DNA from 4 places in the Aeribacillus sp. FSL K6-1305 genome. Region 1 is predicted to be linked to each of the others. Evidence: riboswitches for the same ligand, from Rfam matches in the RefSeq annotation. Region 1 holds a riboswitch; each other region holds the start of a gene.
The links. Region 1 has a riboswitch for thiamine pyrophosphate ahead of thiC (phosphomethylpyrimidine synthase ThiC). Riboswitches for the same ligand answer to the same signal wherever they lie in the genome.
Positions count from the first base shown of each region.

Region 2: it holds a riboswitch for thiamine pyrophosphate, as region 1 does, so the genes downstream of both, tenI (thiazole tautomerase TenI) here and thiC (phosphomethylpyrimidine synthase ThiC) in region 1, are expected to answer to the same signal.
Region 3: it holds a riboswitch for thiamine pyrophosphate, as region 1 does, so the genes downstream of both, thiT (energy-coupled thiamine transporter ThiT) here and thiC (phosphomethylpyrimidine synthase ThiC) in region 1, are expected to answer to the same signal.
Region 4: it holds a riboswitch for thiamine pyrophosphate, as region 1 does, so the genes downstream of both, NST97_RS01265 (acetylornithine deacetylase) here and thiC (phosphomethylpyrimidine synthase ThiC) in region 1, are expected to answer to the same signal.

Region 1 is NZ_JBBOQV010000001.1:1,471,209-1,476,750, forward strand. Features, by position in the region: gene floA (flotillin-like protein FloA) at 1-561, opposite strand, end outside; gene NST97_RS07095 (NfeD family protein) at 578-1,861, opposite strand; TPP riboswitch at 2,054-2,169, shown strand; gene thiC (phosphomethylpyrimidine synthase ThiC) at 2,305-4,047, shown strand; gene NST97_RS07105 (MGDG synthase family glycosyltransferase) at 4,095-5,204, opposite strand; gene NST97_RS07110 (YkoP family protein) at 5,346-5,542, shown strand, end outside.
Region 2 is NZ_JBBOQV010000004.1:54,781-60,322, forward strand. Features, by position in the region: gene NST97_RS19005 (thiazole synthase) at 1-515, opposite strand, end outside; gene thiS (sulfur carrier protein ThiS) at 522-725, opposite strand; gene thiO (glycine oxidase ThiO) at 733-1,845, opposite strand; gene tenI (thiazole tautomerase TenI) at 1,847-2,461, opposite strand; TPP riboswitch at 2,585-2,693, opposite strand; gene NST97_RS19025 (monovalent cation:proton antiporter family protein) at 2,748-4,601, opposite strand; gene mgtE (magnesium transporter) at 4,627-5,542, opposite strand, start outside.
Region 3 is NZ_JBBOQV010000002.1:67,892-73,433, reverse strand. Features, by position in the region: gene NST97_RS10245 (carbon-nitrogen hydrolase family protein) at 389-1,345, shown strand; gene menC (o-succinylbenzoate synthase) at 1,611-2,720, shown strand; gene thiT (energy-coupled thiamine transporter ThiT) at 2,762-3,322, opposite strand; TPP riboswitch at 3,392-3,495, opposite strand; gene NST97_RS10230 (DUF418 domain-containing protein) at 3,668-4,903, shown strand; gene NST97_RS10225 (DUF2179 domain-containing protein) at 5,007-5,542, shown strand, end outside.
Region 4 is NZ_JBBOQV010000001.1:278,038-283,579, reverse strand. Features, by position in the region: gene tenA (thiaminase II) at 1-571, opposite strand, end outside; gene NST97_RS01265 (acetylornithine deacetylase) at 604-1,869, opposite strand; TPP riboswitch at 1,994-2,094, opposite strand; gene NST97_RS01260 (hypothetical protein) at 2,160-2,828, opposite strand; gene NST97_RS01255 (TlpA family protein disulfide reductase) at 3,058-3,513, opposite strand; gene NST97_RS01250 (peroxiredoxin) at 3,606-4,154, opposite strand; gene NST97_RS01245 (mechanosensitive ion channel family protein) at 4,505-5,377, shown strand; gene NST97_RS01240 (IS1182 family transposase) at 5,486-5,542, shown strand, end outside.

The DNA of each region.
Region 1 (5,542 bases):
AGAAGAACCAATGGTGCTGACAATTCCTTCACCTACACGTGCGATAATCGTTTCTTCCCCGGCACCGCCAACAAGCCGGTCGATATTGGCTCGCACCGTGATGCGGGCTTTTGCTTTCACTTCAATTCCGTCCATGGCAACCCCTGCAATAAACGGGGTTTCGATTACTTTCGGATTTACGCTCATTTGAACGGCTTCAAGCACGTCTCTTCCCGCTAAATCAATCGCAGCACAACGTTCAAAGCTCAATTCAATATTAGCTCTTTCAGCTGCAATTAATGCGTTGACAACTCGATCGACATTTCCCCCTGCCAAATAATGGCTTTCCAATTGATTTGTTGTGACATCAAGGCCGGCTTTATGCGCTTTAATTAACGGATTGATCACTCGACTTGGAATGACTCTGCGCAGCCTCATTCCAATAAGAGTCAAAATACTGATGCGAACGCCAGCTGCCAGAGCGGAAATCCAGAGCATAATCGGCACAAAAGAGAACAAGATGCCAAGCAAAATAAGACCTAATACGATAAGACCTAGTAAAAGAAAAAATGATACATCCATGTGATATACCTACCTCCTATTCATTTTCATTAATAGCTCTTACAACAATTCGTGAGCCTTCTACTTTAACAATTTTCACTTTTTTTCCTTTCTCAATATACGTTCCTTCTGTCACAACATCCAATCTTTCCTCTCCATCGGTCATTACTGTTCCTGCCGGTCGTAAAGCAGTCACAGTTACACCCGTTTTCCCAATTAAATCTGTACGATTTTGATTGGATACATAACCTTTCTCCGTGCTGATTGAATCATTTAAAATAATTTTTTTAAACCATTTCATACGCTTACCAATCACCTTTGACATGATGAATATTGTGAATATCGAAATGGAACCGGCAATAAAAAGAGAAACCGCCATATGTCCTATATGATCAGCTGCTAAAAATAAACTTAAAAGGACTGAAAGAAAACCGATTGCTCCAATAATTCCTCCTGGAACAAACAACTCTGCAATTATAAGCAGTACCCCAAGCACGAACAAAACAACCGTTTCCAATCCCGCAAGCCCTGCAATAAAATGACCGAAGAAAAACAAAAACAGTGCCAATAGTCCAATAAAACCAGGAATGCCAAACCCAGGAGTGTACAATTCTAACACAAACCCTAAACCGCTAATCGTTAATAATATCGGAATGGTATACATGTTTGTTACAAAACGGGCTATTTTTTCAGCAAACGTCTCCTCAGTCTCCTGGACTTTTGCACCTTCCATTCCGATCGATTTCAAAAGCTCTGCCCGGCTTTTGGCGATGCCTTCACCATACCCGACTTCCATCGCTTGTTTTGCTGTTAATGTTAGTAATTCTCCTTTTTCTGCACCATATTCGGGCATATCCAAGCTGCTGTCTACCATCGCCTCAGCGAACATAGGGTCTCTGCCATGAACCTCAGCAGCATTTCTCATCTCTGCTTTCCAAAACGATTGCACTTTTACTTCTGCAGCATTGCCATTGGAGTCAATGACAGCCGCTGACCCAATGGTACCGCCAGGATGGTAATATATTTGATCAGCCCTTAATGCTATATAAGCCCCTGCGGAAATCGCATGTTTATTTACATAAGCGATTGTTTTGATATCTGTATCCATAATCATTTTACCTATTTCTATCGCTGCCTCTAAAGCACCGCCAGGAGTGTTCAATTCAAAAACAATGACATCCGCCTTCTCTTTTTCCGCCTCCTGAATGGATCGTTTAATAAAATGCACCAACCCTTTTTCAATTGTATTTTCAATCGGAATAAAATAAACAGTTTTCCCTTCAGATGATTTGGCATCAAAAGACGCACAAATAATCGACAAGATGAGCAGCAGAGCGCAAATAGCGAAAAACTTATTGTTTGATTTCAGGCCTCTCCCCCCTTATTTTTTGCCTAATATTATTACGGACAATTGCGCAGAAAGTTTCAAAAATCAACAATTCTACAAACATCATGAAACGAAAAAATATTTTCATTATTTTTCATATTATGTTACTATTAAAAAAAATATATAACCATCTACTAGGGGTGTCCAATTAGCTGGACTGAGAGAAGAACGCGCCTGAAGTTCTTCAACCCTTTGAACCTGATCTGGATGATGCCAGCGTAGGGAAGTAGGTAGCGGGAGTATTTGTATTGCCTTCTTTTTCTATATTGAATTGATCGGGTTCGTGCTAAAGCGAACCCGTTTTTATTTTTCACGTCCCATCTCCCCTCCTATTTTTCTATGCACATCTTCAGATAAAAAAATGGAGGAGGAGAAAAATGAAACATTATTTCGAAAACATGCAGTTTCCAGCAAGCAAAAAAATTTATGTGACTGGGTCGAGACCCGATATTCGGGTTCCGATGAGGGAAATTCAATTAACTCCCACGAAAACGGAAGCGGGAACGTTTGAAAATGAACCTGTAAAGGTTTATGACACGAGCGGTCCCTATACAGATCCTGATTTTCAGGCAGATATTCATAAAGGTTTGCCGGCTGTGCGCAAACAGTGGATTTTAGACCGTCATGATGTTGTAGAATATGACGGGCGCCAGGTAAAGCCTGAAGATAATGGATTTCGCAATTGGGAAGATCACAATATTGCCACACCTTTTCATCGAAAGCCTTTCAAAGCAAAAAAAGGTGCTGTCGTTACACAAATGCACTATGCAAAAAAGGGGATCATCACCCCAGAGATGGAGTTTGTGGCGATTCGTGAAAACATGGATCCTGAATTCGTTCGTCAAGAAGTCGCTGCCGGCAGGGCCATTATTCCGTCCAACATTAATCACCCGGAAAGTGAACCGATGATCATCGGCCGGAACTTTCATGTAAAAATTAATGCCAACATTGGCAATTCAGCTGTAACATCGTCAATCGAAGAAGAAGTTGAGAAGATGCTTTGGGCCATCCGCTGGGGCGCTGACACAATTATGGACCTGTCAACAGGAAAAAATATTCATGCAACAAGAGAATTTATCATCCGCAACTCGCCCGTGCCGGTTGGAACCGTCCCGATTTACCAAGCGCTCGAAAAAGTAAATGGCGTTGCTGAAGATTTAACATGGGAAATTTACCGTGATACATTAATTGAGCAAGCAGAACAAGGGGTCGATTATTTTACTATACATGCCGGCGTGCTGCTTCGCTATATCCCTTTGACCGTCAAACGGACGACCGGAATCGTATCCCGCGGCGGTTCGATCATGGCGCAGTGGTGTATGGCGCATCATCAAGAAAACTTTTTATACACTCATTTTGAAGAGATTTGCGAAATTTTAAAAACATATGATATTGCCGTTTCATTAGGTGACGGCTTGCGTCCCGGATCTATTCGAGATGCCAATGATGAAGCGCAATTTGCCGAATTGAAAACGCTCGGTGAATTGACGGAAATCGCCTGGAAACATGATGTCCAAGTCATGATCGAAGGCCCTGGGCACATTCCGATGCATAAAATTAAAGAAAATGTTGATTTAGAAAATGAAATTTGCAAAGGGGCTCCTTTTTATACCCTCGGTCCATTAACGACCGATATTGCTCCCGGCTATGATCATATTACGTCAGCCATTGGAGCAGCCATGATCGGCTGGTACGGAACGGCCATGCTATGTTATGTAACTCCGAAAGAGCATTTAGGCCTTCCCAATAAAGAGGATGTGCGCCAAGGTGTTGTTGCTTATAAAATTGCAGCCCATGCCGCAGATTTGGCAAAAGGGCATCCAGGCGCCCAAATAAGGGATGATGCTTTATCAAAAGCCCGTTTTGAATTTCGCTGGAACGACCAATTTAATCTTTCTCTCGATCCTGAACGGGCACGCGAATATCATGACGAAACTTTGCCGGCAGAAGGAGCGAAAATTGCCCATTTTTGTTCTATGTGCGGTCCAAAATTTTGCTCGATGAAAATTTCCCACAATTTAAGAAAAATGGCCGGTTCAAGTGATTCTGATTTCGTTCAGGAAGGTTTGAGGCAAAAAGCAAAAGAATTTATAGAGGGCGGGTCATCCCTTTATCGATAAATAATTTTCAAACTAATGCTCCTAGAAGCTTTAATGGCTTCCAGGAGCTATTCATTCATTAAACGTTTGATCAATCCCGCTGGTTCAATCGGAGCTAAACTTTTATGATATTCATCCACTTTCGATAAAAATTTTGATAGCTGCTTAGATTGCAGCGCTCGAATAATGGAGGCCGAAATATTTGTTTCCTCTTGCCAATTTCGAAAATCAAACACCATCCCGAATTTTGTTAATTTCTCCAAATTTATTTCTTCCTGTCCTGGAAGAGTGTGGTATACAAATATAGGAATTTTTTTGTATAAACATTCGCTGATTGTCACACCCCCGGGTTTTGTCATGATAAAATCGACGCGATTGTACAGATCGTTCATTTGTTCTCTTGAAGAGATGTAAGGTAAAGGAGTAATTCGTGGATGGTTTTGTTTTATTAATCGATCATAAAGCTTTCTGTTTTTTCCGCATAACACCATATAATGGATATCATCATCGCGGCTGATTTTTTCCGTTATCTTCTCTATTGAACCGACGCCTGAGCTTCCTCCCGAAATTAATCCTCGATAAAAGCGCATGCTATGTACATGTTCATCTTTCCTTTTTGTAAAATTTGGGTGAATAGGAATCCCTGTAACAAAAATCTGCTCTTTCTTTATACCTTTTTCGAGCAAATAATCTTTCATATATGAGTGACCGACAAAATGATAGTCAATTTCTCTTTTTCCCCAAAGATGATGAATAAAAAAATCTGTGTATACATTGATAACAGGGATGTTGATTTGAGAAGAGGCTTTCAGCCTGGCGAGCAAGTAAGAAGGAAGAGCATGGGTACAAACAATCATTTTCGGATTCAATTCATCAATGATCTTTTTTAAATGCCGGAGAAAAAGTGCCTCATAATGGAAAAACCTTTTGGCGCTCTTTTGCTCCGCAAGCACTGACCTGTGGTACATATGGCTGTATGATTTAGGAAAACGGCCAATCCATTGCAAATAAAAGGAAGATATCAGCCTTTCTATTTTTCCAAATTTCGATGACAAAAGGTCCATTTTTTCGCAATGAATGTCGGGATCAAGACGTAACAACCCTTCCATTAGAGCATCAGCTGTTTGATGATGGCCTGAAGGTATGGTCAAAAAAGGAAGATATAAAATTTTTTTCATATCGCTCACCATTGTTATTGATGGAGTTCTTTAAAAGTTTTTTCTTAATTTCGCATGGCTATTCGAAAAAAATTTTTATAAATAAAAACAATTCGTATGCTAAAAAATAAACTGTAAGAAAAAAAGTGAAAGGTGTTGCAAATGGGAAGGTTGAGATATTGTTTTTTTAAGTTTTGGTGCCTGTTGGATCCCATTTATTACCTTTGTTCGCGGCTTGAGTATGTGAGGGACAAGGAGAATAATCGTGACATTTTCCGGGTTCGATTGACAAAATATAAAGGAAGGGAAATAATTCTTTCAGACGGTACAAAAATTAAAAAAAATGATCTTCTGTTAAA
Region 2 (5,542 bases), on a different contig from region 1:
ATAATAAATGATAAATTGAGAGGATTGACAATTCCTTGGCCTGATCCGATCGGAGATGCTCCCGGCATGATGGCATGAACCCCTAATTCTTCAAGCTTCTTCGCCAGAACAACATCGTCTGAAGTGTATGGAAGAACAATAAACCCTTCATCCAATAACATCTCTGATGCCTTCAATGTTTCAATCGGATCAGGGAGAAGCGTTTTATCATCTCCAATTACTTCCACCTTAATCATATCACATAATCCTGATGCCTTCGCAAGTTTAGCGATTCTGACTGCTTCCTCCGCAGTTTTTGCCCCGGCCGTGTTCGGCAGAAGCGTATATTTCGATAAATCCAACATTTCTAAAAAATTTGGCTGAGAAGGCTCGTAAATATTCATTCTTCTGACGGCAAATGTCAAAATTTCAGCACCTGAGGCCTCCACCGCTTCTTTTTGTATCTCAAAAGACGGATATTTTCCAGTTCCTAACATTAATCTCGACTGAAATGTTTTATCTCCTATTTTTAACATGAATCATCATCCCCCTCCAACAAAATGGACAATTTCAATTTGATCACCATCATGTAATGTCTGGAAGCTGTATTGTTCTTTTGAAACAATTTCACCATTTCGTTCAACGACAACAATTCTTTCCTGTAATTGAAAAAAGTTCAGCAAATCTTCAATGCTTCGAACACTATTCTCCACTTCCATCTGCTGGCCGTTGATGCGAAGTTTCACTGTTTAATCACCTCCCTTTCGCATCAGAAAGCAATCGGTTTAAAGAAAAGCTATGAACATAACGCTCATATTGATTCGTTTTCAAAATCATGTCTTTTACGATCAAGCTTGTAATCGGCGCTAGAAGAATGCCGTTTCGATAATGGCCGGTCGCAAAAAAGATTCCCTCATGCTCCGGGTGCTCGGCAAAATACGGCCAGCCGTCAGCTGTTTGCGGCCTGAGCGACGACCAAGCACTAACGACCGGTTCAGACCCGATTTCTGGCATAATTTTCTGAACCTTTATCATTAATTCGGATACTCCTTTGACTGTCGGATGCGTATCCCAGTCGTTTTCATAAGAAGTTGCTCCAATAATAACGGTGCCGTCTTTTTTCGGTACGATATAACAGTGCTCGTAAAACACTGTTTTGTTGATCACCAGTTTTTTCGGTTTTATGGCTAAGCATTCTCCTTTAACGGGCTTCATTGGATTTCTCAGCCCCAGCTTTTCAAAGAAAAAGCCACTCCAAACTCCGCTTGAAACGACGACTTTTCCACATATAAAAACTCCTTGGGAAGTGACAAGCTTGTATGCTTTTCCCTCTTTAATCACGTCGAAAACAGGACATTGTTCAAAAATAGATGCACCATATTTTCTAGCGCCTTTCGCATATGCGTGGCAAACAGATGAACCTTTCACTTGGCCGTCATGCTTAAGCCAAAGAGCTCCCGCAATGTCTTCAGAAACATGTGGCTCATTTGCCAGTACGTTTTCCCTTGAATGCCATTCTAGTTCATTCTCATCTGCGAGCGATTGCAGAAAGCGGCCTTCTTCCTCAGTAAATGCAAGCCGATACATGCCTTCCTGCACAAGCTCAATATCCACACCAGATTGCTCCAATAATTCTTTTGCAAGGCTCGGATATAAATTTCGGCTCTCTAAGCATAGCTCAAAAAATATGTCTCTTTTTTCATTTTCAGAATGGGCACCCAGCATTCCTGCTGCAGCGGATGTCGCTTTACCTCCGATTTCGCCGCTTTCAAACACGGCGGTCTTCAGCCCTGCTTTTGATAGCTCATAGGCGATCCCTTGGCCGATGACCCCTCCCCCGATGATTCCAACATCAAAAACGTTCATTTTAAAAAGCTTCCCCTTTCCTGAAAAGTTTGGCAGCGCTCTCTGGATCTTTCGAAGAAAAGATATAGGACATAACGGCAATACCGCTTGCTTTTTTTTCTAAAACCTTTTGCATATTATCAGGCGTGATCCCACCGATGGCGATAATAGGAATATTGACGTGTCCAACGATTTTCCCAAGCAAATCTGTTCCCTTTGCCGGAAGTCCTTTTTTACTGTTCGTTTCAAAAACGTTTCCGAAAAAACAATAGTCTGCTCCGTCTTTTTCTGCTTTTACCGCTTCATCTAATGAATGGACGCTGACACCGGCTTTTATTTGCGGAAAAGCACTTTTCACTTTTTTTACCGGCAGGCCGGTTCCCGGAAGATGAACATTTTGAACGCCTGTTAGGAGCGCAACATCGAGCCGATCGTTGATAACAAGCTGTTCTCTCCTTATCCCGTTTGCCAAAAGCTGTTCTACAAGATGAATGATCTCACATGGTCTTTTATTTTTTTCTCGTATATGAACGTAATCAACATGATCTGATATGGACAAAATTATGCGTATTAGCTCGTTGACTGGTTTTGTTCCGTCTGTTACGGCATGAAGCTCCAACATGTACATTCCTTTCATGAGAAAGACGCCCACACTCGTCTTTCAAGGTTCAAAACTGGAAAGCAGCTGTCCAAGGGTGAGACTGGAAACAATAAAAAACCACCTTCCTTGCTGGAAAGTGGTAATGGAATATCAGACACATGTTTCAAATTCCCACTTCCCTACGCTGGCATCATCCAGATCAGGTTCAAAGGGTCTTAAAGTCAACACTTTAATCTCAGCCTTTCCAAAGGCTCCCCTAGTGGATGCTTATTAAATTTTCATACTAATTTCATGCTATCACAATTTGTTTTGTTTGCAAATATTATTTGCTAAATTCCAGCTCATCTTTTAACTCATTTACATATTTGCGGGAACCCGTTACAATCAAGCGGTCCCCTTTTTTCAATTCGGTATCGCCGTGAGGCACAATGGAATCTTCACCCCGAAAAATCCGGACAAAGATACAATCTCCTGTAAACGGAAAGTATCGAAGCTTCATTCCATCATATTTTCGGTTATTCATATTAATTTGATAAAGAGAGTTGTCTTGGTTTGTTAAGATCCGCATAACGCCAGGCGATTCGATCAAAGCCCTGAGCAGCGTTTTTGTTGACAGCATGACGGAAAATACGCTGATCCCCTTTTCTTTTAATGCTTGATCCAACTCCGGGGAAGAAATTGAGGCGATGACCTGTTCTACGCCGCATTCTTTTGCATATGTCGCAATTTCCGCATTTCTTTCTTCATCCCCAGTAGCCACTATTACTATATCAGCTTCCATTATGTGGTGTTCATTCAATGATTCTATCGAATAGTCTTTCAATTCTTCAATTTTAAACACCGATTGAGCAGTCCCGTTTTCAATTTTGTCTTGCTGTGTATGATATACGGTTGCTTCATACAAATTTTTGTCCAATTCTCTTGTGACTGGAAGGGTCATTTGATTTGCACCAATAAAAGCAACTTTCTTTTTAGGCTGCACCGCCATTTTTTTAGGGAATAATTTTTTAAATCCTATCGGCGTGATAATGCTTGTTAACACGGCAACTACTATTAGTGCGTCAGCCATTTGCTTATCAATCAGTTCGATTCGCTGTCCAATTTCAGCTGCCGCAATAACTAATGATAAAGTAGCAGTCAACAAGAACGCCGCCGCAATCGTTGTATTCGTATCATACCATTTTCTCAGCACAAAAACGGGAATAAACTTTGAGATCAAGAGGGCGAGAAATAACAAAGGAATTAACAAAAGAAGGTTCGGATCTTTGATCAATTCCCATAAATCCAATTCCACCCCTATCATGACAAAAAAGATCGGGATTAAAAAACCGTAGCCAAACGAATCTAGCTTTTGCACCAAGTCTGAATTAGGCGATAAAAGCGAGACTAAAACTCCCGCAAGGAAGGCGCCTAAAATATTTTCTGCCCCAAGCGTTTCCGATAAACCTACAAGTGCGAGAATTAACGTAAAAACCGCCCTTGTTCCAATTTGAACCGTTCCTTTTGACATCGATTTAATAAAGGATCGACTTTTAAACCTTTTGCCAATGAAGTAAAGCAGTACGCCTGCTGCAAACAAAAGAAGCAGAAGCCACGTATTGCTTTCTCCTTCGCTGTTTAAGGAGACAAAAACCGCCAGCAAAATCATGGTGACAAGGTCGGCTATGACAGCCACCAGCAAAATAATTTGGCCGATGGTTGTTTTCATAATTTGCTCGTCTTTCAGCGTCGGCACTACTACTCCTAAAGAAATCGTTGAAATCACTAACGTCATGAAAAAGGCATTGCGGATAAATCCCATCCACATTAACAAATACGATAAAAGTAATGAAACAACGAAAATGCCAAGAAAAACAATTGACGCAACCAAAAAAGTATGAGGAGCTTTTTTTCCGTTGGACAGCTTTTCTTCTTTTTTCTTCTCTTTGGAGAAAATGGTGAAATCAATCTCAAGCCCGCTTAAAAACATGAGAAATATAAATCCCAGCGTTGAGAGAGTTGACAGCCATACATCTTCTTGCACTAAATTAAATCCCGTTTTCCCGATGATTAATCCGACAATAATTTCCGCAACGACGACAGGAATGAATGCCAGTTTGAACCGATGCAGCAAAATCGGGGTTAAAAAAGCGCCTACCAACACGATGACAAGAGAGGTTACTGCATGTGATTCCATATTGCGCCTCCTTTAGCTAATTTTGTTAGAGCAAATAGTTCATAAATAGTGTCGCCATGCCAAAATAAATCAAAATGCTGATCATATCATTAATCGTTGTAATAAATGGACCGGAGGCCACAGCCGGGTCAATGCGAAGCCTGTGCATGACAAGAGGAACAAACGCCCCGGCAATTGTCGCAACAGTCAGCGTTGACAATATGGAAAGACCCACTAGCAGTCCTAAGAAAAATTTCTGCTTCCAAATAAAAATTGTCAGTGCAACAACAATTCCGCATACTGTTCCGGTAATCAAGCCGGTTCCAGCTTCTTTGAGAATAATTTTCCACACGCGTTCGGAAGTGCCTTCGCCTGTTGCAATTCTTCTTACGGCAACAGCGAGAGCTTGTGTTCCTGTATTTCCAGCCATCCCTGCAATTAATGGTATAAAGAGCGCTAAAGTTGCCACTTTGTTCAACGTTTCTTCAAACTGGCCGATTAGGCCGGCGGTGAACATTCCTAAAAATAGGAGAATAATAAGCCATGGCAATCTTTTTTTGGCAGCAGAAACAGCATTCGGATCATATGAATCTACATCCGAGACAGCGGCCAGTTTCGAATAATCGTCAGAAGCCTCTTCGTCCAGCACATCAATAATATCATCAACAGTTATAATTCCAACAAGACGATGTTGAAAATCAACAACCGGAAGAGCCAAAAAATTGTAGTCCTTCATCTTTCTTGCTACTTCTTCCTGATCATCCGCCACAGATACCGAGTAGACTTTCTTTTTCATAATGTCAGCAATCAAAGTATCGTCTTCATGAACAATTAAATCTCTTAACGACAGGACACCAACAAGATGTTTCTCTTCGTCAATCACATATAAATAATATATTGTTTCCGCATCAGGAGCTTCTTTCCGCAGCAAGTCCATCGTTGACTGCACCGTATAATTGGCA
Region 3 (5,542 bases), on a different contig from region 1:
TATGAATAATATACTCCAATTCAAACCGTTTCTCATATTTTACGCTTAATGCTTCTATAGAATTAAGTGTTGATAGTTAGTTCGACACTCAGCCACAGCTGTATTGTACAAAGGAGCATGCTAAGAAATTACCATTAAATTACTTCAGATGAGATATCACATGAAAAGCTCTCATGGAAAAACATAATCCAATTATTTTGAACTCTAATACATGGGCCGGCCCTTCTATGCTTAAAAAGAGGATTATTCAAAGTGTTTTCCTTCCTGTGCAGATTTTTTTATGGAAGATGAATAGGGGGCAACTTCCGAAGGTTATTGACTTTGAAGGTTCGTGAGCTTCGGCATTTAAGATGGCTTTAGATTTTTCAATTTGGTGGAGGGGAAGAATATGTCGAACAGAGCACAAAAGGTTAAAGTTGCTGTTATACAAGCCTCATCTGTTATTATGGACCGGGACGCCACGACAAAAAAGGCGGTTAGCCTCATACATCAAGCTGCTGAAAAAGGAGCAAAGATTGTTGTATTTCCTGAAGCTTTTATTCCCGCTTATCCTAGAGGCTTATCTTTCGGTACAACGATTGGGAGCCGTTCGGCTGAAGGGAGGAAGGATTGGTATAGATACTGGAGCAATTCTGTAGCTGTTCCGGACGAAACGACGGAACAACTGGGCGAAGCGGCTCGAAAAGCAGGTGTCTACCTTGTGATAGGCGTTACAGAAAGGGATAATGAATTTAGCGGCGGGACTCTTTACTGTTCTGTTTTATTTTTCGATTCTGACGGACAGTTGTTAGGAAAACACCGCAAATTAAAACCGACTGCAGCAGAACGGATTGTTTGGGGGGAAGGGGATGGAAGCACATTACCAGTGTTTGACACCCCTTATGGAAGAATAGGGGCGCTAATCTGCTGGGAAAATTATATGCCGTTAGCAAGGGCTGCGATGTATGCACAAGGAATTCAAATTTATATTGCCCCAACGGCTGATGCAAGGGAAACTTGGCAGTCAACAATCCGCCACATTGCTTTGGAGGGGAGATGCTTTGTTTTGTCTGCCAATCAATATGTGACAAAAGATATGTATCCGAAAGATTTGGCTTGTTATGATGAACTTGCTTCTTCACCTGAAGTAATGAGCAGAGGTGGTAGCGCGATTGTTGGACCGTTGGGCGAATATGTGGCAGAGCCCGTATTTGGCAAGGAAGACATCATCATTGCAGAACTGGATATGAAACAAATCGCCTATAGCCAGTTTGATTTTGATCCTGTTGGGCATTATGCAAGACCTGATGTTTTTAAATTGCTAGTCAACAAAGAGAAGAAGACAACTATTGAGTGGAAAAATTAATCTCATGATGAGACTCGTTTCTACGATTGATCTCATTATTTATTTGAGATTTTTGCAGTTCAATAAACAATAAGGGAAATAAAGAAATCCCTTGCTCCTTTACATTAAGAAAGCGTTTATTTTATAATTAGTGTAAAACAAACGTTCGAGTGGATTCGCTATTTTAAGAAATATTTTCCGGGAAATATCGAGCCCTCTGGCGAATGGGAATGATTTTGTCGAACTTAGCTGAGAGCTTGTTTAAAAAAGGAGATGCTCTTAATTGATAAAAATTAAGAAAATTGTTTTGCATATATTACAGATGCGTTTGAAAGCCCCATTTTCTACTAGCTATGGAGACATTCACGATCGCGAATTGTTGATCGTAGAAGTAAAGGATGATGATGGTGCAGCCGGTTTTGGAGAAGGGGTTGCTTTTTCCATTCCATGGTATACAGAAGAAACCGTGAAAACAACTGTGCACATGATCGAAGATTTCCTCATTCCGATTTTATCAAAGACGACGTTTCATCATCCTCGTGAGTTGGCTGAATCGTTTCGTTTTATTCGCAGAAATTATATGGCAAAAGCGGCTTTGGAAGGTGCCGTGTGGGATCTATATGCAAAACAGCAAAATATACCTCTTTCACAAGCTCTCGGGGGAATGAAAAAAGAAGTTGAAGCTGGGGTGAGCATCGGTATTCAGCCAACAATAAAAGATTTAATCAGTCTTATTGAACAATATCAGGAGGAAGGATACAAGAGAGTAAAAATAAAGATTAAACCAGGTTGGGATATTGAAGTAGTTAAGGAAATACGGAAGCATTTTCCGAACTTGGATTTAATGGCTGATGCGAACAGTGCCTATACATTAAAAGATATAAATCATCTAAAACAATTGGATGAGTTTCAATTAATGATGATTGAGCAGCCTCTTGCGCACGATGATATTGTGGATCATAGCAAACTTCAAAAAGAATTGGACACACCGATCTGTTTAGATGAAAGTATTTGTTCCTTCGAAGATGCTCGAAAGGCTGTTGAACTTCGAAGCTGCAAAATTATGAATATAAAAATCGGCCGTGTTGGCGGTTTGACAGAAGCAAAAAAAATCCATGATTTTTGCAAAGAGCAAAATGTTCCAGTTTGGTGCGGAGGGATGCTTGAATCAGGGATTGGACGGGCCCATAATATAGCCTTAGCGACACTTGAACAATTCACACTGCCAGGAGATATATCCAGTTCATCTAAGTATTGGGAAGAAGATATTATTGAACCGGAAATATCGGTTTATAATGGAAAAATTGCCTTGCCTGATAACCCGGGGATCGGTTTTCATGTAAGCCGTGAAAAATTAAAAAAATACACTGTTGAAACGAAAGTATTTACCCTATAAACAAAATTATCCTCTGCATGTTTTGCAGAGGATGATTTTGTTTATTTTACAACCAATCTTGGCGCTGCCATAATGAGAATAACAGTAACGACAGCGCATAATACAAACGCTCCTATCATCGTAATGCCGTTTACGATCAAAGAATAAACGACCGCTGACATTCCTTCTGGTGCATATTCTCCGAAGAAAAAGACACCGCTGATAAAATGCCAAAAATAACGTGCAAAAGCTCCGATGAAGACGCCAAAGATGATGAAAACAAGAGCAGAGCTTTTCTTTCCATCTTTCAGCTTATTTTGAATAGTTTTGCTGAAAAGACCGGCTAAACCGATAAAGGAAAAAGCTAGAAAATAGTCGATGAAGCCTTGAACAGGCGTCAGGATGTATGCATCACCTAATACAATTTGCAATAATCCCCATAAAAAGCCGGAAATGAAGCCAATCTTTGCACCGGATCGAAACGATAATATGAGTACAGGCACCATGGCAATGGATATAGAAATGGCTGATGATAATTGAATGGAAGGGAGAAGATCAAGTATAACTGCCAATGCTGCAAAGATTGCTGCTTCTATTAATAGTAATAAGCGATTTTTTTCCAAAAATAAAACCCCCTGTATATTATTTGCTATCAACAAATATCCATAAGGGGGAAAAAGGCTGTATCATGGATCAGTATACTTCCACATCCCTACGCTAGCATTAACTAACAGGTTCAAAGGGTCTGGACGAAATATCCGTCCACTCTCAGCATATAGCTCCCCTTGTGGATCTGTTGATATTCGAATCTTATGTCTATCATAATAGACTATAAGAAAATTGTCATTCTTTTTTCGCTATATTCAAATAAATTTAAACACGATAAAGCTGAAATGCAGCCTTTGGACAAAAAGTAATGAAAAAAGGGCGTTAACAATAAGAACTTTTTTCAGAATGGGGGTTTTGGTTTGAATCTTAAACGTGAGCGTTATGAAGTAGTGGATGTGGTGCGGGGGGCTGCGATATTTGGCATTTTACTTGTGAATATGGCGCATTTCAGCTATCCAGATGTATATTTATACCAAATAGGCAGCGAAAATTTTTTTACTGAAACATGGAGAACATGGGATTTTCTAACGAAAAATATTTTGGAAATATTTGTACAAATGAAGTTTATTACAATGTTCTCATTATTGTTCGGATTTGGAATCATCATCATGGAGGAACGGGCTTTAGGAAACGGCAGGAACTTTGTTTCTATATATATACGCAGACTGGTGGTGCTTTTTGTATTTGGACTAATTCATTCATTTTTCATTTGGGATGGAGACATTTTAATGGATTATGCTGTGCTGGGGTTTCTTCTCCTTTTTTTCCGGAAGTGTTCCTGGAAAACCCTTTTGGTATGGACTGTATGTTTATTTAGTTTATATTTGCTCCTTATTGGTTTGATGACGGCTGTATCCAATGGTGAGGATGCTTTAGTCCAAAAAAGAGAGCAGGCTGCCTTATTGGAAGAGGAGGCAAGAAACGCAATCCATTCATATCAAAACGGAAGTTTTACTGATATTTTCCATCAGCGTATTCATGATCGGCTTTTTTACATGTCTATGTCTGGCATGTGGCCTTTTCAACCGCTTGTCTATATAATAAACATGCTCCCATATATCAGCATGTTTTTAGTTGGCATGATATTTGCGAAACAAAAGCTTTTTCAAGAACCGGAGAAGCATCGAAGGTTATTAACAGCCATCTGGTTTTTCGGGCTTATCATTGGGCTTCCGTTAAATATTTTTGCGGTCACCGCTAAAAATAGTTTTTACATGGTGTTCGGTGCACCATTTCTCATGTTGTTTTATGTGATCTCTCTAATATTTTTATATTTTCACCCAATCTGTCGGCAAATTGTTAAGAAGATTGCGCCTGTTGGACGCATGTCATTGACAAATTACATCATGCAATCTGTTATTTGTACATATCTTTTTTATCATTACGGATTGGGATTGTACGGTAAAGTATACCCCTTCGCCGGTTTTTGGCTTGCACTCGCAATTTTTGCCGTGCAGCTTATCATCAGCCATATTTGGTTTAAATATTTTCAATTAGGGCCGTTGGAGTGGGTATGGAGAACAGCGATGTATTTCAAGCGCCAGCCTATTCGCATGAAAAAGGAAGTTTCGAAGCATAATAACAGATCAAGATGAATTGTAAAAATGTAGTTTCAAATCTCAGATTTTGAGTTTATGATAGCTCTTTCTTTTTGAAAATAATTTATAGTATGATGGAACAAAGGAGTGTCTAGGCAACATGTTTCTACAAGCAATTTTTATTTTTTTGCTGCAATTATTGTATGTACCAGTATTGACGATCCGAACTATTTTGTTAGTGAAAAATCAAACAAAGGCTGCTGCTGGTATAGGTTTGCTAGAAGCAGCGATTTATATTGTCGCTTTAGGAATAGTTTTTCAAGATTTATCTAATATTTACAATATTAGTGCATATATTATCGGTTTTGGTGCAGGGCTGTTGTTGGGCGGTGAACTGGAGAAAAAGCTGGCTTTTGGATATGTAACATACAATGTGAATTTAATGGATAAAAATTCCGGATTAGTCAAAAAATTGAGGGAGGCTGGTTTTGGGGTTACGGTCTTTCAAGGAGAAGGAATGAATTCGATTAGGTATCGTTTGGAAGTTGTTGCTCAACGCTCTCGGGAGGAAGAATTTTTAAACCTTGTCAATGAAATAGAACCAAAAGCGTTTTTAAGCTCGTATGAAATTCGTTCTTTTAAAGGTGGATATTTAACAAAAGCGATGAAAAAGCGGGTAAAGCGTTTAGAAAAAGG
Region 4 (5,542 bases), 1.2 Mb from region 1:
CTTCTTCCCGTTTTCCTTCTGCAAGCTCATTCATTAAATCTTTCAGCCATTTTGCCAATTCACCGAATTCTGTTGATGCGTACATTTTTACCCACTCGCCGTAAAACTCATGTTCACTGGCACCAGGAATCTCATGTAAGCGTGTGCCGATTTCATAATAGCTCCATGTACATGGAAGGACTGCGGCAACCAGTTCTGCCAATGATCCTCGCTGCGACACATTTAACATATAGCTCGTATATGCAACGGTTGTAGCAGCAGGCTGAACTTGTTCTAATTTTTCCTTCTCTATTCCTATTCTTTCAGCGTATTGACGATGCAAATCCATTTCCACTTTTAACGTCGAATGTAGAAGATCAGCAAAAACTGTCATTGTTTGAAGATTGTGAGCCTTTAAGCTTCCAAGGGCAAACAGGCGGCAGTATTCGATTAAATAAAGATAATCCTGCTCCATAAAAAAGCGAAATTTGTCGATATCCAGCGTCCCATTGCCGATTCCTTGAACAAACGGATGATGGTAACTCGCTTCCCAAATCGGTTTTGCAGTTTTATACAATCGGTCTGTAAACATTTGAATTACCCCTTTCGCAGCTTTTGTAATTGTCATCGTTTTTTCTGATACCAATCAAATAAAAACACGATCAGCGATTTTGTAAATGTTTTTAATTGGGGGATGGACAGCTTTTCATTCACCGAGTGTGCATCTTCAAGCGTGCCCGGTCCATATAAAACGACGGGAATTCCCGCTTCACTCAGCCAGCCGCCGTCTGTCACAGTAGGGGACATCGTCAGCTTTGCTTCCTCATTAAATGCCAGTTTATGTGCTTTTTGTAATGTTTTCACTCCGAGTGAATGTTCGTCATATGAAAAAGCTGGGAAAATTTCTCCTCGATCTTCAATCATCGATGTGCCGCCCCATTTAAATTTCGGAGGATATTTCCGAAGCCATGGATCAGCCATTGCAACATGATGGATATGTTCTTCAATTTCCCGGATCACCTCTACATAATGCTCTTCCGGGTAATAGTGAACGGTAATCCAAAGGGAACATTTATCGGCCACAAAAGCGGCGTGCCTTCCACCTTCAATCACTGCAGGATTAATTGTGGCAGAACCAGGCGGAAAGCCTTTGCTCGTTTTCATCACTGCCCAATGCTGTTCAAGCTCTCGCAGTCCTTCAATAATTTTCATCATTTTTTCAATCGCGCTTGCCCCAAAAAGCTTCCCGCCGGCATGAATCATTTGTCTTCTCGTGCCATCGTGAAATGTCTCGGGGCTTTCAATCGTAATCCAGCCCGTGATCACCCCGCCTTGCCCTTGTATTTCACAGTTGCTTGAATCGACAACGATGGCAAAATCAGCTCGATATCCCCGGTCGCAGCACGATTTTGTTCCTGCTTCGCCTACTTCTTCTCCGACGACGGACTGAAAAATGATATCCCCTCCCGGCTCAATGCCGTTTTCTTGCAGCAGCTTTAATGCAAACAGACTGGCAGCCATTCCCCCTTTCATATCCGCTACACCGCGTCCGTATATGTAATCCCCTTTAACCGTTGCCTCAAAAGGAGGCGTTAGCCATTCTTCTCCCTCTTCGATTGAAGCGACATCAATATGCCCGTTAATAATTAAACTGTGGTAATTTTCTGGATCTTTTCCTTTTTTCGTTCCTACTACGACTGGATCTTGTTCATATAAATCCCATTGATCAATGGAAAAGCCGATGTCTTCCAAATATGAGGCGACATACTTTTGAGCCTCTTTTGCATTTCTTGCCGGAGGGCTCGGCGTTTCAAACGATACGAGTGTTTTTAGAAGATTCAGAAGTTCTTCTTCCCTTTCATCAATTTGCTGAAATAGCGTTTGTAACACGTTGTCTACCCTTTCTTAACATTTTGTTTTGAAAAATGGTTTGCCAATCAGCCTTGTAATGCAAAAAGCCCGTTCCCAATATAAGGGAACGGGCAAGTATATACAAAACCCATAGACAGGTTTCGATATTACTGCACCACTTCCCTACGCTAGTATGATCTAGATCAGGTTCAAAGGGTCAAGGCACACGCCTTTCTCAGCCGTCCGGCTCCCCTAGTGGTATGTTAATATTATGAAATTTTCATTTAATTTCATTAAATCATAAAATATAGAAAAATACAAGCTAACGGTTAATTGATCCTTTTTGCTGTCTTTAATAATTCACGATAACCAATTCGAGTAAATTGCAAATGTTGATCAATATAATTAGCCTTTTTCAAATGCTCGATGGATTGTTCGGAAAAACTGCCGCTAATTTCCTGAAACCTTTGATTAATTTCCACTAACGAATGATTTAATATAAAATCCGCATCAAGCAGCAGGACAATCCGCTCGATCTCAGGATCTCTTTTTAAAATCAAGTTGGCAATCCGGCCTTTCATGAATGCCAGCTCTTGTTGAAGCTTTGAAGCTTCATCCTCTTTTTCTCTAATTTTGGCTCGGTACTTTTGTTTTTCTTCCTCTTCGATACCGGCTTTTGTTAATAGCTCCTCCAACAATTGCGTTTTATCAAGCTCCAGTTTATTTAATTGCTGTTCTTTTCGCGCCATTTCTGTTTCATCAGGCAGCTTTTCGGTTTGAATAGGCTCTTTTCGTTCTTCTTTCATCTTTATCATATAGTCTATTTTCCGATAGACAAGGAAGGCGAGAACAACTAAACATCCATTTAATAGCAGAGATATAAAACGCACGACGACGTCGTTAAACGCAAGCAAATAAAATAGGAAAAGGATAACGATGACAGCCAAAAGCACCTTTAATAGATTCATAATGGAAAAAGTTTGTGATTGTTTTGCCATCCACCTATGCTCCTTTTTGTTCAAACTAGCATCATTTATTATAGCATGTTGTGATTTGGAATGTGAATCATTTCTTTAGGATTGAGAGCTGGAAAAAGGATGTCAGATGAATGGAAAATGGAGATGCTTATCTTTTGAAAGCTTCGAAGCAATAAAAACAAGTCCTTTCAAAGCCGGAAAGGTATTTCTAAAATGAAAAACCACCTGCAATGTTTTGCAGATGGTTGAATCATTCAGCGTTTTCTGTTTCCGCTAACACCCGATTAACACGTTTTTCCAGCATTTTCATTCCGCTTCCTCCTGCTTGGAAGTGGCGAAGAATGCCGTTTTTGTCAAAAACATAATATGCAGGTACATATTGATTTTCAAAAGCATCGGTTAATTTATGTTCGTTGTCAACAAAGATCGGTTGCGTAATCCCGTGTTCTTCCGCTACTTTTTTAATATCATCAATATCTAAATCCTTTTCGGAGCGAGGCATATGAACAGCTACTACGTTCAGTTTATCTTTATATTGATCGCGGAACTCATTTACTTTCGGCATTGCTTCTTTACACAAATGGCAGCTGATTGACCAAAAATGGATTAATGTTGGTTTTTCACCGATTAATTGCTCTTTCGTTACTTCGCCATTCAGCCAAGTTGTTGCTCCGACTAATTCAGGCATTGGCTCACGTAATTTCATTTCCGCTTCCTCCTTGAAGAATGAATATCAAAAAAATAATCGTTTGAAAAAAGGCCTAACGTACTGCTAGGCCCTTTGAATGAAAAGCTTCATTATACTTTAAGCGTTTCTTGACCAGGCTTCCAGTTTGCTGGGCAAAGTCCGCCAGTTTGAAGCGCTTGAAGTACACGCAATGTTTCATCAACATCGCGGCCAATGTTGTTATGGAATACTGTTTGATATTGAAGTTCGCCTTCTGGATTGATGATGAACAATCCGCGAAGAGCAACTCCTTCTTCTTCGATTAAAACGCCGTAGTCTCTTGATACTTGATGATTTGTATCTGCTGCAAGCGGATATTTAATATCGCCTAAACCGTTCTCTTCGCGAGGAGTTTTAATCCAAGCTAAGTGTGTGTGAATTGTGTCAGTTGATACGCCAATCACTTCTGCATCAAGATCTTCAAATTCTTCATAACGGTCAGAAATAGCTGTGATTTCAGTTGGACAAACGAAAGTGAAGTCCATTGGATAAAAGAAAAGAACTGTCCATTTTCCTTGTTTCATGATTCCTTCCAAGCTTACTTTACCAAACTCTTTGTTTGGCAAAACGGCATCCATTTCAAAACGTGGAGCTTGTTTACCAACCAAACGCTCTGCCATTATGTAACCCTCCATTTTAAAATTTTATTTTAAAGGAAACTTTTTGATCGTTTCCTTCAAAAACAAATGAGAATGAATTGAGTATTTTCTCAATATCCTTCCTCCGATTACTATTATATATAACAACAAAATTTTAGTCAATTTTAAATAATAATTAATTTAAATAATCTGTTTTACATTTTCATTGCGACGAAGAGAACAATAATACTATTTCCAATTTTCGCCGCTATCATTAAAAAAATGTAACAATCATTGAAAATTCCTTTTTCTATGTTAAACTTTCAACTGTACATTCAGTTTAACATGATCCCGTCAAATAACCAAATGATTGGCTCGAAAAGAAAGGGGAAATGGTTTTGAACTTTTTTGAATCTATTGATTGGGCTGATCTGGCTTTAAAATCAGGAGAAGTTTTGGCCAAGCTTATTGGAATTTACATTGCATATATTATCGTCAAATCAATCGGCAATAAAATTATTCACAAAATGTTTGAGGGGCTTGAGAATCGGAAGGAAATTTCCACCACGCGGGCTAAAACGCTGCAAACATTAGTTTTGAATTTCTTTCATTATGCCCTGTTTTTCATTTTTATTGTTACCGTTTTTCAAGTGTTTGGCTACAATGTCACAGCGCTTTTAGCCGGGGCTGGGGTTGTTGGTCTTGCGATCGGCTTTGGAGCTCAAGGGCTCGTCAGCGATGTTGTGACAGGATTTTTCCTTCTCCTAGAAAAACAACTTGATGTTGGAGATTATGTCACTACAGGCAATTATTCAGGCATTGTGGAAGCTGTCGGTTTACGAACGACGCAAATCCGAGGCTTTGACGGCACATTGCATTATGTTCCAAACAGGCAGATTGTCGGCCTTTCCAATCATTCTAGAGGAAATATGCAAGCCCTCGTTGATATCAGCATATCGTATAATGAAGACTTAAATCGGGTCATGTCCATTCTTCAAGAAGCTTGCGACCAATTTGCAAAAGAAACTGAAGAGGTTGTGGAGGGTCCGGACGTTTTAGGCGTGCAAAATTTCGGCACGTCTGATGTGATCATCCGCATCATCGCCAAAACGAAAAACATGGAGCAGTGGGCTGTTGAAAGAAAGCTCCGGAAACGGCTGAAAGAAGTGCTTGATGAAAACGGCATCGAAATTCCGTTCCCTCATCAAGTGATGATTCATAAGAACGAGCAGCAAAAGGAAGGGGCTGTCCGAAAAGTCGATTGAATCGACCTTGGGCTCAGCCCTTTTTTCTGTTTTTAGGGTACAAAAAAATCGTCCTTTTTTATAGAATGAAATTGACCAAAAAACATTCTACAGAAAGGACGATTTCTTATGAATAATCAAATGACTATTCAAGAAAATTATAACACGCAATTAGAAATGACTCTA